Regions from separate parts of the Arthrobacter sp. B055-34 genome, predicted to be linked through region 1. Evidence: riboswitches for the same ligand, from Rfam matches in the RefSeq annotation. Region 1 holds a riboswitch; each other region holds the start of a gene.
The links. Region 1 has a riboswitch for thiamine pyrophosphate ahead of AC5RWO_RS06315 (3-oxoacyl-ACP reductase). Riboswitches for the same ligand answer to the same signal wherever they lie in the genome.
Positions count from the first base shown of each region.

Region 2: linked by a shared signal. The riboswitch ahead of thiD (bifunctional hydroxymethylpyrimidine kinase/phosphomethylpyrimidine kinase) and the one ahead of AC5RWO_RS06315 (3-oxoacyl-ACP reductase) in region 1 are both predicted to bind thiamine pyrophosphate.
Region 3: linked by a shared signal. The riboswitch ahead of AC5RWO_RS14550 (ECF transporter S component) and the one ahead of AC5RWO_RS06315 (3-oxoacyl-ACP reductase) in region 1 are both predicted to bind thiamine pyrophosphate.

Region 1 covers NZ_JBNHFQ010000003.1:85,753-90,524, forward strand. The annotation lists gene AC5RWO_RS06300 (dihydrolipoyl dehydrogenase family protein) at 1-521, shown strand, start outside; gene AC5RWO_RS06305 (hypothetical protein) at 570-968, opposite strand; gene AC5RWO_RS06310 (hypothetical protein) at 1,144-1,488, shown strand; TPP riboswitch at 1,559-1,654, shown strand; gene AC5RWO_RS06315 (3-oxoacyl-ACP reductase) at 1,707-2,471, shown strand; gene AC5RWO_RS06320 (LLM class flavin-dependent oxidoreductase) at 2,471-3,811, shown strand; gene gluQRS (tRNA glutamyl-Q(34) synthetase GluQRS) at 3,821-4,729, shown strand; gene AC5RWO_RS06330 (FadR/GntR family transcriptional regulator) at 4,751-4,772, opposite strand, start outside.
Region 2 covers NZ_JBNHFQ010000005.1:191,703-196,474, reverse strand. The annotation lists gene AC5RWO_RS11775 (Rne/Rng family ribonuclease) at 1-1,369, shown strand, start outside; TPP riboswitch at 1,452-1,550, shown strand; gene thiD (bifunctional hydroxymethylpyrimidine kinase/phosphomethylpyrimidine kinase) at 1,617-3,092, shown strand; gene rplU (50S ribosomal protein L21) at 3,314-3,622, shown strand; gene rpmA (50S ribosomal protein L27) at 3,678-3,941, shown strand; gene obgE (GTPase ObgE) at 4,072-4,772, shown strand, end outside.
Region 3 covers NZ_JBNHFQ010000007.1:127,315-132,086, forward strand. The annotation lists gene AC5RWO_RS14540 (energy-coupling factor transporter transmembrane component T family protein) at 1-168, opposite strand, end outside; gene AC5RWO_RS14545 (ABC transporter ATP-binding protein) at 165-1,727, opposite strand; gene AC5RWO_RS14550 (ECF transporter S component) at 1,731-2,345, opposite strand; TPP riboswitch at 2,398-2,536, opposite strand; gene AC5RWO_RS14555 (DUF4235 domain-containing protein) at 2,648-2,908, shown strand; partial or broken gene mnhG (monovalent cation/H(+) antiporter subunit G) at 3,091-3,468, opposite strand; gene AC5RWO_RS14565 (MrpF/PhaF family protein) at 3,458-3,727, opposite strand; gene AC5RWO_RS14570 (Na+/H+ antiporter subunit E) at 3,739-4,305, opposite strand; gene AC5RWO_RS14575 (Na+/H+ antiporter subunit D) at 4,302-4,772, opposite strand, start outside.

The sequences.
Region 1 (4,772 bases):
TCGAGGTCGACGAACAGTTGCGGGCGGCCGACGGCGTCTGGGCTGCCGGCGATGCTGCCGGGACCCCGCAGTTCACGCACGCTTCCTACGACGACTACCGCATCCTCAAGGCCAATCTGGCCGCCCGGCATGGCGACGGCGAGGCCCGCACCACCGAGGGAAGGCTCATTCCCTACACGGTCTTCATCACGCCCGAACTGGGCCGGGTCGGCCTGACTGAGCAGCAGGCCCGCGACGCCGGCCACGATGTCCGCATCGCCAAGATGCCAGTTGCCGCCATTCCGCGCGCCCGTACACTCGGCCAGACCGAAGGCGTGTGGAAGGCCGTGCTGGACCGGAAGACCGGCAGGATCCTGGGCGTGGCGCTACTGGGCACCGAGGCCAGCGAAGCCATCGCCGTGGTCCAGATGGCCATGCTGGCGGGGCTGGACTTCACCGCGGTACGGGACGCCGTCATCACCCATCCGACCATTGCCGAAGGACTGAATCTGCTCTTCACCCCGGCTTATCTGGAGGATTGAGCCACCGGGGACGACAGCCACACAGGTCAGCCCGTTGAGATGGCGCGTTTAGCCTTGCCGACGCTCCCGGAAAAAATCGTCCTCCCGGCCGTGCCGCAGCGCCTGGTCCCATTCGGCGATCAATTCGCCGAGGTTCCCTTGCTCTTCGGCGGCAATAAACAGTGCCATATCCTGATCGGCTGTATCACTGCGGGTGACGGCCCAGATCTCCTCATACCGACCGGCACGCCCGGCTTCCCGCAGCACGGTCCGGAACCGGCGGCTGTACTCCCGTTCCTCCGGCCGGCCGAAACGCTCTGACTTCAGGTACACAAACACGAGCACCGCAACCACCGCTCCACCGAAGACTACGGTTCCAACCAGCGCGATCCCATCCGGCAGCAGGAGGGAGAGGACCCACCAGAGCAGGCCCAGGAAAACCATCAATGCCCCAAGGACGATGATCACCGCTCCAGATTAGCCTTCCAAACGGGGACCGCGGCGACCGGGAACGATGCCCGGCTGCCTAGCACCGTCGCATCCCTCAGATTGAGGCTGTCGGCGCTCCCGGGCCGCGCCTACGATGAGCCCTACACCCGGCTCGCACCATGAGCTCCCCGCAGCAGCAAAAGAAGGATCTGTCATGGAATGTATTACCTGGTTTGTGCCTATCCTGCCCGGGAAGCTTGAGGCGTGGAGGGCTTTCGTGGAGGAGATCAACGGTCCGCGGAAGGACGATTTCGCCCAGTCCCGGCAGCGCCTCGGGGCCAGCCGTGAAGTGATCGGCCTGGTCCAGAGTCCCGAAGGAGACTTTGCCGCTTTGTTCCACGAGGGCGAGAGCGTCTCCGCGGGGTTCAGTAAGCTGGCTGCCTCCGAAGACCCCTTCGACGTCTGGTTCAAGGACAAGATTCTGGAGCTCCATGGGGTCACCAAGGAGATGCTGGCTCAGGGACCGCCTTCTCAGGTGGTGATGGACTACCGGGCGTAACGGCGCGGAGCTTCATGGACGTCTGGAGGCGGCGTTGCTGCAGTAGCCGGCTCCGGCAGGTAGACTCGCAGGCAGTGACACGGGGTGCCCCCCTTGAGGGGCTGAGAGCAAACCCGTTGAACCTGATCTAGTTCGTACTAGCGAAGGGATGTCATGCAGCGGCTGCCGTGCGGTTCGTTGCACCCATCTTTTCGCCTTATTCAAGGTGGAGAACCTCAATGCAGCTCGCAGCACAGACCGTACTGGTAACCGGCGGCGGCCGTGGCCTCGGCGCGCGGATCGTCGCAGCCTTCGCGGAAGCCGGCGCCCGGGTGGTCATCAATTACCGCAACAGCGGTTCGGCCGCGGAGGAGCTGGCCGCCAAGTTCGGGCCGGAGCAGGCCGTGGCTCTGCAGTCGGACGTCACCGATGCCGGGCAGGTGGCGGAGCTGTTCAGCCGCGCCGAAGCCCATTTCGGTGGCGCTGTGACCACGGTGGTCAACAACGCGCTGGCGGATTTTTCGTTCAACGGGGCTGCCCGCTCCAGCGCCTCCGATATTTCCTGGTCCGAGTTCGAGGCCCAGTTCTCCGGCACCGTGCGTGGCGCGCTGAACACCGCGCAGCAGGCACTTCCCGGTATGCGCGGCCACCGATTTGGCCGGATCATCAACATCGGCACCAACCTCTTCCAAAATCCGGTAGTTCCCTATCACGACTACACCGCCGCCAAGGCGGCCCTGCTCTCGCTGACCCGGACGCTGGCGGCGGATCTGGGCCAGCACAACGTCACCGTCAACATGGTCTCCGGCGGATTGCTCCGCACCACCGACGCCAGCGCTGCCACACCGGATGAGGTCTTCGACCTGATCGCCGCCTCCACTCCGCTGCGCAGAGTAACGACGCCGGAAGAACTGGCCGACGCGGTACTGTTCTTCGCGTCGCCCTGGGCCCGCTCGGTGACCGGGCAGAACCTGATGGTCGACGGCGGACTGGTGATGAACTAGTGGCGGCGCGTCAACTGCACTTCAACGCGTTCCTGTTCGGCTGCGGCCACCACAACGCCGCCTGGCGCCGGCCGCAGTCGCCCATCGAGCAGCTCGGCGACATCGCCTTCTACGAGCGGCTGGCCCAAACCGCCGAGCGCGGCCTGTTCGACGCCGTCTTCTTCGCGGACGGACACTCGGCGGGCAACGTCGGCGCAGGGCCGCTCTGGCACCTGGAACCGCTAACCGCCCTGTCGGCCATGGCCCGAGCCACCAGCAGGATCGGCCTGGTCAGCACGGTTTCGGCCACCTTCTACACGCCGTTCCATGCCGCCCGCATGCTGGCCTCGCTGGACCACATCAGCGCCGGGCGCATCGGCTGGAATGTCGTCACGTCGATGTTCGACGCCGAAGCACGCAACCACGGTATGGCGGCCATGCCCGGGCATCAGGAACGCTATGAACGCGCCGCCGAATTCATCGACGTCGCCATGCGGTTGTGGGATTCCTGGTCCGACGACGCGCTCGTCCTCGACCGCCACGGCTGCTACGCGGATCCGGCCGAAGTCCAGCCGCTCCACCATTCCGGACGGCACTTTCTGGTGGACGGCCCGCTCACCGTCCCGCGCTCCCCGCAGGGTCGGCCGGTGCTGTTCCAGGCCGGTGCCTCGGAGCAGGGACGCGACCTCGCCGCCCGTTATGCCGAAGGCATCTACGCCGTCGCCTACGATCTGGTCAGCGCGCAGGCCTACTACGCGGATGTGAAGCGCCGTATCGCCGCAGCCGGACGGAACACGGACAAGGTTGCCGTCATGCCGGGCCTGGTGACCTACCTCGGGACAACGACGGCGGAGGCAAAGGCCAAGCAGGCCGAAACCGATGCGCTGCTGCCAACGGAACACTCCCTGGCCCAGCTGGGCACCTTCATCCAGCAGGACTGCAGCGGCTGGGAGCTGGACGCGCCCGTGCCAAGCCTCCCGCCGGCGTCGGAATTCACCGGCCCGCAGGGCCGCTACACCACCATCCTGCGGATCATCGACGCCGAAAAGCCCACGGTGCGCCAGCTGCTCGGAAGGCTGGCTGCCGGTGGCGGACACTGCACCATGACCGGCACACCCGAACAGGTGGCGGACCAGATCGAGCTTTGGTTCGCCTCCGGCGGCGCGGACGGATTCAACCTGATGCCGCCGCTGCTGCCGGATTCCCTGGAGGAGTTCGTGGACCGCGTCGTCCCGGTGCTGCAGCGCAGGGGGCTGTTCCGCACCTCCTATACCGGCAGCACGCTGCGCGAGCATCTGGGGCTGGAGCGTCGGGCTGCCGCGGCTGGAGTAAGGGCAGAAACCGCCTGCTCCGCTTTATAGACTGGACCAGTGCCTCCTATCGACGCCGGAGCCGGCCGCTTCGCCCCCAGCCCCTCGGGTGAACTGCATGTGGGAAACCTGCGCACCGCCATCCTCGCCTGGCTTTTCGCCCGCAGCACCGGCCGCGATTTCCTGCTGCGGATCGAGGATCTGGACCGCGCCCGTGCCGGAGCGGAGGCCAAGGTACTCGAGGATCTGGCCGCCGTCGGGCTGACGTGGGACGGCAACGTGCTCAGCCAGAGGGACCGCTTCCCCCTCTACCGCACGGCCATCACCGCCCTGGCCGACGCGGGCCTGGTCTACGAATGCTTCTGCACCCGCCGCGAGATCGCCGAAGCCCCCAGCGCTCCCCATGCCCCGCCCGGCGCCTACCCCGGAACCTGCCGGAACCTCAGCAATTCAGAACGCGAACGACGGCGGCAGGAGCGGCCCGCTGCACTCCGGCTGTGCGCCGGGGTCACTGAATACACTGTGACCGACCGGCTGCACGGCAAGTACACCGGCGTCGTCGACGATCTGGTGCTGCTGCGCAACGACGGCGTGCCGGCTTACAATCTCGCCGTCGTTGTTGATGACGCGGAGCAGGGTATCGACCAGGTGGTCCGCGGCGATGACCTGCTCAGTTCCACGCCCCGGCAGGCCTATCTGGCATCCTTGCTCGGCGTGGCGCCGGTCGAGTACGCGCATGTGCCGCTGGTGTTGAATACCCATCGCCGCCGGATCGCCAAACGCGACGGCGCCATTTCACTGCGCACCCTCGCGCTGGCCGGGATTGGTCCGGACACGGTGCGGGACATGGTCCTGCGCTCGGTAGGTCTCCCGGCCGGGCCGCTGGAGCAGTCGCTCGACGCGTTCTCACCCGGACAACTGACCACCGAGCCGTGGATCTTCGAACCCCCGGTACTCGACCTGCCCTGAAAAATCCACATCCCAGCTTGCTTACTTGAGCAGCGCTACATCC
Region 2 (4,772 bases), on a different contig from region 1:
CAACGAGGACTTCTCGAAGCTCATCGTGTCCGGTGAAGAGGCCTGGGACACCATCGAGGCCTACGTGACCTATGTGGCACCAGACCTCGTGGACCGGCTGGAGAAGTGGACCGGCGCAGAGGACATTTTCGCGGCCAACAGGATCGACGAGCAGATCCACAAGGCCCTCGAACGCAAGGTCTTCCTGCCCTCGGGCGGCTCGCTGGTCATCGACCGCACCGAAGCCATGACCGTGGTTGACGTCAACACCGGCAAGTTCACCGGCTCCGGCGGCAACCTCGAAGAGACCGTCACCAAGAACAATCTGGAAGCGGCCGAAGAGGTAGTCCGGCAGCTGCGCCTGCGCGACATCGGCGGCATCATCGTCATCGACTTCATCGACATGGTGCTCGAGGCCAACCGCGATCTGGTGTTGCGCCGCCTGGTGGAATGCCTGGGCCGCGACCGGACCAAGCACCAGGTAGCCGAAGTGACGTCCCTGGGCCTGGTCCAGATGACCCGCAAGCGGATGGGTACCGGGCTGCTGGAGGTCTTCGGCGAGAACTGCGAGCATTGCGGCGGCCGCGGCGTCGTCACCCATGACGAACCGCTGGAGCACCGCCGTGCCGCAGTTGCTGCCGAGCATCATCAGCACCTTGTCCGCGCCGAAAAGCCGGGGCGGCCGGAGAAGCCGTCCCGAAGCGAAAAGCGCCGGAGCAAGAGCCAGAACAACCAGGGCAGCGCGCCCTCCGCTCCTGACGCGGTTGTGGAACCGGAGCATGAGGACGACGCCGAGCGGCAAGCCAAGGCGCAGGCGGCCCGTGCCGCACTGGCGTCCATCGCCGCGGCGACCCACGCAGCCCATGAGGCGGAGGAACACGAGGCTGCGCTCAAGTCAGAATCGGCTGCGCGCAAGGCAGAACCGGACGCCGCCCCCGAGGCTCCGGTCCTGACCATCAACGGCGAAAAGGTTGTGCTGCCCCGTGCCGAGCACAGCCTGTTGGCGGCCAGTGAGGAGCCGGCCCTGACGCTTGCGAGCCTGACGGATGCCTTCAACAAGGTAAGTCCGGAGATCGTCACGAGACCAGAGCCGGGACCGGAGGCAAAGCCTGAGGCGAAACCTGAGGCGACGGCGCCGCCGGAGCGCCGCGGCCGCCGTCGTCGTGCCGCGAGCAGTCCCCAGGGAGCCGCGAATCAGGCACCCATTGAGCAGCGGGACGGCGTGGAGCAGTCCGCGAAGGCTGCCCCGGCGGTTCAGCCGGTCTCCGGAGCGGGCGGCGCCGATGCGTCGGCGGACCGTGAAGAAGCGGCGGCTAAGCCGGAGGCTGAGAAGAAGACTCCGGTGCAGCCGGTGATTCTGGGAGTCGGAGTTCCTGCGTCGGAACTCTGATCCAGCACTGAGCAATTCCTGCTAATGCATCAGGGGCGGTCCTTTCATGTCGAAAGGACCGCCCCTGATGCATTAGGCTGGCAGCAGTGACACGGGGTGCCGGCGACTAGCCGGCTGAGATTTGAGACCCGTTGAACCTGAACCAGTTAGGACTGGCGGAGGGATGTCGCTGCAGTCTTCGGGCCGCTGGCTGGCCAGCATGGAAGTCTGCCGTGCGTGTTCCGCCCTGAGCAGCAACGGAGCAGCCATGACCATTCGAACCACACCCAGAGTGCTGAGCATTGCAGGAACCGATCCGACCGGCGGCGCCGGGATCCAGGCAGACCTGAAGAGCATCGCGGCGAACGGCGGCTACGGGATGGCCGCGGTGACCGCACTGGTAGCCCAGAACACCCAGGGTGTCCGCTCCGTCCATACACCGCCGCCGTCATTCCTCGCCGAGCAGCTGGCCGCGGTCAGCGACGATGTCTGCATCGACGCGGTGAAGATCGGCATGCTTGGTGACAGCGAGGTGATTGGAACGGTAGGCCGCTGGCTCGCTGAGGTGAGCCCCGCCGTCGTTGTTCTGGACCCGGTGATGGTGGCCACCAGCGGAGACCGACTGCTGGCAGCGGAAGCGGAGCAAGCGCTGCGCGGGTTGCTCAACCAGGCCCACCTCGTGACGCCGAACCTGCCGGAGCTGGCGGTGCTGCTCGGTGCCGAGACGGCCGCCGACTGGCAGGAGGCGCTGGCGCAGGGGCGGGAGCTCTCGCGCAGGCATGGCGTCATGGTTCTGGTCAAGGGTGGACACCTGCCCGCGGAGGACTGCCCCGATGCGCTGGTGGACGTGAACGGGCGGCTGGCGGGCGAGGTGGTTGAATTCCGCACCGGTCGGGTGCGGACGAAAAACACGCACGGGACCGGCTGCTCGCTCTCGGCGGCGATGGCCACGGTGCAGGCCCGGACGGGGGACTGGACGGAGTCGCTCAAGGAGGTGAAGGAATGGCTGTTCGGCGCGCTGGTGCGCGCGGACGAGCTGGAGGTCGGGAAGGGCAGCGGGCCCATCCACCATTTCCATCAGCACACGCCACGTCCGGCGGACCGGTTCAGCACGGCAGCCTGGGAACGCACCGCAGACATCCGGGCGGAAATCATGGAACTGGATTTTGTGCGGTCGCTCGCGGTAGGAACCCTCAGCGAATCGCAGTTCGGTTACTACCTGGCCCAGGACGCGCGCTACCTTAATGGCTACTCGCGGGCACTGGCCCGTGCCAGCGCGCTGGCGCCCACCGAGCAGGAACAGCTGTTCTGGGCCAAGGGCGCACACAACTGCCTTGAAGTCGAGGCGCAGCTGCACCGCGAATGGCTCGCCGGGCGCAACATAGCGCCGGCACAAGGACCGGTCACCAAGGCCTACGTGGACCATCTGCTTGCCGTCAGCGCTGCGGGGAGCTACGCCGAGCTGGTGGCCGCCGTGGTGCCGTGCTACTGGCTGTATGCACACGTCGGCAGCGAACTGTACGGCCGGTACAAGTCCGCCGGAGCCTCCGGCCACCCCTACGGCGCGTGGATCGAGACCTATGCGGACGACGATTTCGCGGAAGCCACCCGGCAGGCCGTGGCAATCATGGACGCGGCTGCCCAGCAGATGCCGGAGCAGGAGCGCGAACGGATGATGGCCGCCTTCGAGCATTCGGCCCGCTACGAGCTCCACTTTTTCGATGCACCAAGGCTCTATGCTTGAGCCACTGCCGGTGTGGGCGAGCTAACAGTGCAGTTCCGCGGCACGCCGCCCGGGCGCCATTTGCAGGAAATAGCGGAAATAGCGTAATCTTGATCTTCGGTGCGAACGCCTTCGAAGGGTAAATCCCGTAGGCGTCACTGCACAGTGCTGGCAGGCATCCTTTTACCGCCTGTATTCAAAGCGCATAACTGTATTAAACGTCGAGAGAAGTGAGTTCCCAAGTGGTGTACGCGATTGTCCGCGCAGGCGGCCGCCAAGAAAAGGTTTCCGTCGGAGACCTCGTAACCCTTGACCGCGTCCCCGGTGGAGCCGGTAGCGCCTTCGAGCTGCCCGCGCTGCTCCTGGTCGATGGCGACAAGGTTACCTCTGCAGCTGATGAACTGGCCAAGGTCAAGGTCACTGCAGAGATCATTGAGAATCTTCGCGGGCCGAAGATTGTCATCCAGAAGTTCAAGAACAAGACCGGCTACAAGAAGCGCCAGGGTCACCGTTCAGAACTGACCAAGGTCAAGGTCACCTCCATCGCGTAACTGCGGTCGGCAGGCTTCCAGCAGTTTCCATAGACAAAAAAGGTAGGCATAGCAAATGGCACATAAGAAAGGTGCGAGCTCTACTCGCAACGGTCGCGATTCCAACGCTCAGTTCTTGGGCGTAAAGCGCTTCGGCGGCCAGGTTGTTTCCGCTGGTGAGATCATCGTCCGCCAGCGCGGCACCCACTTCCACCCGGGCGCCAACGTCGGCCGTGGCGGGGACGACACCCTGTTCGCCCTCGAGGCCGGTGCGGTTGAGTTTGGTACTCGCCGCGGACGCCGCGTTGTGAACATCGTTGCTGCAGCAGCTGCGGAGTAATTTTCGGCAGTAAATCAGCTTTCCAGTGAGGCGGGCCGCGGGTCCGCCTCACTGGTGTTTAACCAGACTAGAATCACTGATGGGCACATCCGGTGTGAACCGGGATCACCTGAAGTAAAAGGAGATAAACGTGGCAACTTTCGTTGACCGGGTTGTATTGCATGTATCCGGTGGAACCGGGGGCCACGGCTGTGTTTCCGTCAAGCGTGAAAAGTTCAAGCCGCTGGGCGGTCCGGACGGCGGTAACGGTGGCAACGGCGGCGACGTCATCCTGCGGGTCGACTCGCAGACCACCACCCTGCTGTCCTACCACCACGCACCGCACCGGCACGCCAGCAACGGCGACTTCGGCAAGGGCGATCTGCGCCATGGCAGCAACGGCGAAACGCTGATCCTGCCTGTCCCGGACGGCACCGTGGTCAAGACCAAGGACGGCGAAGTGCTGGCCGACCTCATCGGCGAAGGCGCCGAGTATGTGGCGGCGGCCGGTGGCCAGGGCGGGCTGGGCAATGCCTCGCTGTCCTCGCAGAAGCGCAAGGCTCCCGGCTTTGCCCTGCTAGGGGTCCCCGGCGACGAGCGGGACATCGTCCTGGAGCTGAAGACTGTAGCGGATATCGCGCTGGTGGGCTTCCCCTCGGCCGGTAAGTCGAGCCTGATTGCGGCCCTGAGCGCCGCCCGGCCGAAGATCGCCGACTATCCCTTCACCACCTTGGTGCCCAACCTGGGCGTAGTCCAGGCCGGCGAGGTGCGATTCACCGTCGCCGATGTGCCCGGACTGATACCCGGTGCCAGCGAAGGCAAGGGCTTGGGCCACGAATTCCTGCGCCACGT
Region 3 (4,772 bases), on a different contig from region 1:
CACGGGCAGCAGCAGCAGTTCCGCAGCCAGCACCACGCCGGCGCTCACCCAGTCCACGCTGAGCATCACCACCACGGTGACCATGGCAACGGCGGCAAGCTTCGAGAGCGGATTTGCACGGGTGAAGGGCGAGGCAGTCAGCCGCGGGGTCATGATGTCCAGGCTCATGCCGCCCTCCCGCCCGCGGCCCGCGCCTGCAGCTGCGCCGTTCCCTCGGCCACGCGCAGGACGTGGCCGTCGAGCGCAGCGGTGAAGTCGCCGTCGTGGGTCACGGACACCACCGCGTGGCCTTCGGCGATCAGGCCGCCGAGCAGCGAGACCAGCTCGGCCCAGGTGTTCGCGTCCTGCCCGAACGTCGGTTCGTCCAGCACCAGGATGTCAGGGCTGGTGGCCAGCATAGTCGCCACGGACAGCCTGCGCTTCTCCCCGCCCGAAAGGGTAAAGGGATTGGCCTGCAGGAGTTTGGTCAGCCGCAGCCGCTCCGCAATGGCATCAACGCGGCGTCGCACCTCGTCCTCCGGTAGCCGGGCGACCCGCCGGGGACCGAATTCGAGTTCGTCGATCACCCGGTGGGTCAGGAACTGGTGTTCGGGTTCCTGGAAGACGGTGCCGATCCGGGTGACCAGCTCGGCAGATTTCCACTTGTGCACGGTGCCGGACGCACCCCGCCGGAGCTCCGGTGCGGCCTCAAGCCTGCCGCCCGCGGGGGTCAGCAGCCCGGCCAGGGTCAGCGCCAAGGTCGACTTACCGGCGCCGTTGGGGCCCGTAATGCTCAACGCCTCGCCCGCCGCCAGTTCCAGCGAGACCTTATTGACTACCGGCCCGGCCCGCCGGGTCCGGGCAACGGACAGCTCCGCTGCCCGGAGCAGGCCCGTACCCTGCGTGTTGTGGCCGCCGCCGCTGCCGTGGCCACCGCTGGTGGCCCCGGGCGTGCGCAGTTGAGGAGTATAACCGGGAACCCAGACACCGGCTTCGATCAGGCGTTCCCTGGTACCTGCGGCATTGAGTACCTCCCCCGGCGGACCGTCGGCGAGAACTCCGCCGCCGGCAGCCAGTACGATGACCCGGTCCACCACGTCCGCCCAGACGGCCACGCGGTGTTCCACCACAATCAGGGTGGCGCCGGTGCGCTCAAGCACCCCGACCACCGCGTCCCGGACCTCCAGCACCCCGTCCGGGTCAAGGTTCGCCGTGGGCTCGTCCAGCAACAGGACACCGGGCCGCATGGCCAGGACCGACGCCAGCGCAAGCCGCTGTTTCTGCCCGCCGGAGAGCGCCGTAGTGGCATGGTCCAGCGGGACCTCGAGGCCCACATCGGCGAGGCTTTCGCGCACTCGCGCCCAGATTTCGTCCCGTGGCAGGGCCATGTTCTCTGCGCCGAAGGCGACCTCGTCCCCCACGCGCGCCATGACCACCTGGGACTCCGGGTCCTGGAGCACCAGTCCCGTCCGGCCGCGGGACTGGACCGGGTGCATGCCGTCGACGGTCAGGCGGCCCGCTTCGTCGCCTTCGCCGTCGTCGCCCAGTACCCCGGCAATGGCATGCAGCAGCGTGGATTTGCCGGCACCGGAGGCGCCGAGCAGAAGCACGCGCTCCCCCGGTTCAATCCCGAAGCTCACGTCGCTGACCGCCGGATTCTTGCGGCCGGCATGGCGCCAGCCGTATCTTTCGGCGGTGACAGCGGCCGGGCGGCCGCGCTCCGCCGTCGTACTTTGAGTGTTTGCCATGGCCTATACGTCAGCAGTCCGGCCGGCGGCAAAGGACGAGAGCGCGCCCGTCTTGGCCAGTCCTCTCATCGCCAGCCAGGGCAGCAGTCCGGCGATGACCACGCCGGAAACGGCGGCGAACAGCGTGTACCAGAGCTTCCAGTCGGTTGCCCATTCCACGTTCCACATAAAGTTCTCGCCGATGGCCAGCGCCAGGCCGGCGCTCAACCCGGCCAGCAGCGACACGCCGAGGTTGAACTTTTTGTAGAGGAAGAGCAGGAAGACCAGTTCCGCCCCCACGCCCTGGATCAGGCCGGACAGAAGCACTGTGAGGCCGAACTGCGTGCCCAGCAGGCTCGACACCGCGGCCGCGAGGACCTCGCAGTAGATCGCCGCGCCGGGCTTGCGGATGAGCAGCCCGCCCAGGACCCCGGCCGTGAGCCAGCCGCCGGCGTAGAGCCCGCCGGCCGGCGGGAAGGCCGCGGTCAGCACCGCAATGCCGGAATAGCCGGCGGACCAGGCCCAGAAGATGACCCCGATGGCCACGCCGATCACGGACGCGACCACAATATCGACAACGCGCCAGGTGTAACGGGGTTTGCGCGCAGATGCGTGCGCGGAAGGTGTAACGGTGTTCATGGAAAATCCTCCTGGGGTTCAGGAGGGGAGGGCAACCCGGCTTTTCCGGGCACACCCTGAGATCTCGACTCCCTTCGCCGGTACTAACCGGAGCAGGTTCGAGGGTCTGCGGCTGTCCGCACTCTCAGCGTCCCGACCCGGTACGGCTGCTTGCCGTGGTTACCGTGACGGACGCTCCCCTGTCGTCATGTGTGCTTTTTCAAGCGTCTTCCAGTGTACTACTGACGACGGCGGGTGGCAGCCGACCCGGAAAACGCTAGGCTGGGTGGCAGATGACGTTCTCCAAAGAAGGGCAGTGGCAAATGAGTACGGTTTTGAAACTTCTGGGTACGTTGGTGAGCATTGCGGCTGGCCTGGCCGGCGCAAAGCTCATCGACATCCTGTGGAAGGCCGTTACCGGGGAGGACTCCCCTAAGCATGACGACGACATGGAAAACAGCCTGCGCGCCACCCTCGCTTTTGCCGCGATTTCCGGTACGGTCAGCGCCATCATCCGCGTGCTGTCCCAGCGCGGAACCATGCAGGCAGTCAACCGCTTCAACCGGACCCGGGACATGGTCTAGCCCTTGGGCAAGTTTCAGGATTCGCGGCGGCGTTTGGCGGAAGCCTTCGCCGCCGCTTCCTTTGGCTCCTTGATACGCAGCGCGCCCTTCAGCTTTCCTACAGACTTTTCCTCAATGTTCCCGCCGACGTCCAGTTCTGCCGCCAACTCGGGATCGGCAGCCAGGGCCGCCTCTTCCGCGGCATCCGCCTTCCGGCGTTCGGCTTCTTCCGCCGCGGCTTTCTGGACCACGGCATCCAGGTCGTCCACGCTCAGCGTTTCCCGGTGCAGGTGCTTGGTGCGGTAGCCGGCACGGCCTACCATATGCGCCGAGACCGGAACCGTCAGCAGCTGGAACAGCCAGGCGATAATCAGCACAGGCACCGCTGCCCAGCTGCGGAGCTGGAGGGCCAGACCGATGAGCAGCAGCAGCAGCCCGAAAACCTGGGGCTTGGTGCCTGCGTGCATCCGCGAGAGCAGGTCCGGAAACCGGAGCAGCCCGATAGCGGCGGCCAGGGACATCAGCGCCCCGAGGACCAGGCAGAGTCCGGCAACAATTTCCAGCACAAGATCAGTGTTCATGGGTCCGCCTATCGATGACGAAGCGGGCTACCGTGACCGAACCGATGAAGCCGATCAGAGAAATGATGATCACCAAGGTCAGGTTGGCCTGATGCTTCCGGACGGCCATGTCCGCTATCAAGCCCGCGCATACGATGGCCAGCAAAACGTCGATAGCGATCACACGGTCCAGGATGGAGGGGCCTTTGACAATGCGGGAGATTGCGACGGCGGCGGAGAAGGCCAGGACGACAGTGACGATCACCAGCACAACTTCCATGAATGGACTGTTCAACTGGTTCCTCCGTTCCGTCGGTTTGCTGCCTCTGCTTTGACCATCGCGAGTTCCTCTTTACTGCCGATGGCCCGGATCAGCCCGGCCTCGATCCTGCGGACCTGTTCGCGGAACCGGTCCGCCTTGTCCGGGTCCGGAATGTCCAGCACGTGCAGGTACAGCGTCGACGTGGACCGGTCCACGTCCACCACGAGGCTCCCGGGAATCAGCGAAATTGTATGGCCGGTGGCGGTGACCAGCAGGTCCGAATGGCTGCGCAGTTGGACGGCCACCACCCCGTTCATCGTGCGCGGGCCACGGGTGAGAGCAATCCAGAAGACCTCGAAGCTGGCCTTGGCCACGTTCACCAGGAACGATGCCACGAACAGGGCCGCCGCCCACAGATTCAGCCGTCCGGCCAGTTCTACCGGCGGCAGGTAGAAGATATTGACGACGGCGAGGGCGATGAGCAGTCCGAAAATCAGGTTGCCGGCGCTGAAGTCCTGCCAGAGGGCTCCCCAGAGGATGACCAGCCAGACCAGCAGCGGTATTTCGACGAGCAGCGGAATCCGGGAACGGGTCATTGCTCAACCCCCTGCGCCGCGCCGGGGCCAAGAACGGCCTCGATGTAGGGGGTGCGCTCAAGCATCGCCCGGGCGCCCTGGTCGCTCAGCTGGAACAGCGGGCCGGCGAAGACGGTCAGTGCCACCCCGAGTGCCACCAGGCCCATGGTGGCCCCGACCATGCTCTTGGGCAGCAGGTGGATGGTCCCCCTGCCGGAGAACCGGCCGGTGGGCTTGTCCGTCACGTACTTGGAAGTGCGCAGCGTGGAACCGTCCGGCTTGCTGGCCAGCAGCACTGGGTCCGGGTGCTCGGCGTCCTCCGGAGTCCGCCAGAAGGCCCTGTTCCAGACGCGGGCCATGGCCATCAGGGTCAGCAGGGAGGTGACGACACTGCCGATGACCAGCGTGTACGACACCGGGGTGGCCAGATCGACGCCGCCCTGCAGCAGGCCGAGCTTGCCCAGGAAGCCAGAGAAGGGCGGTATGCC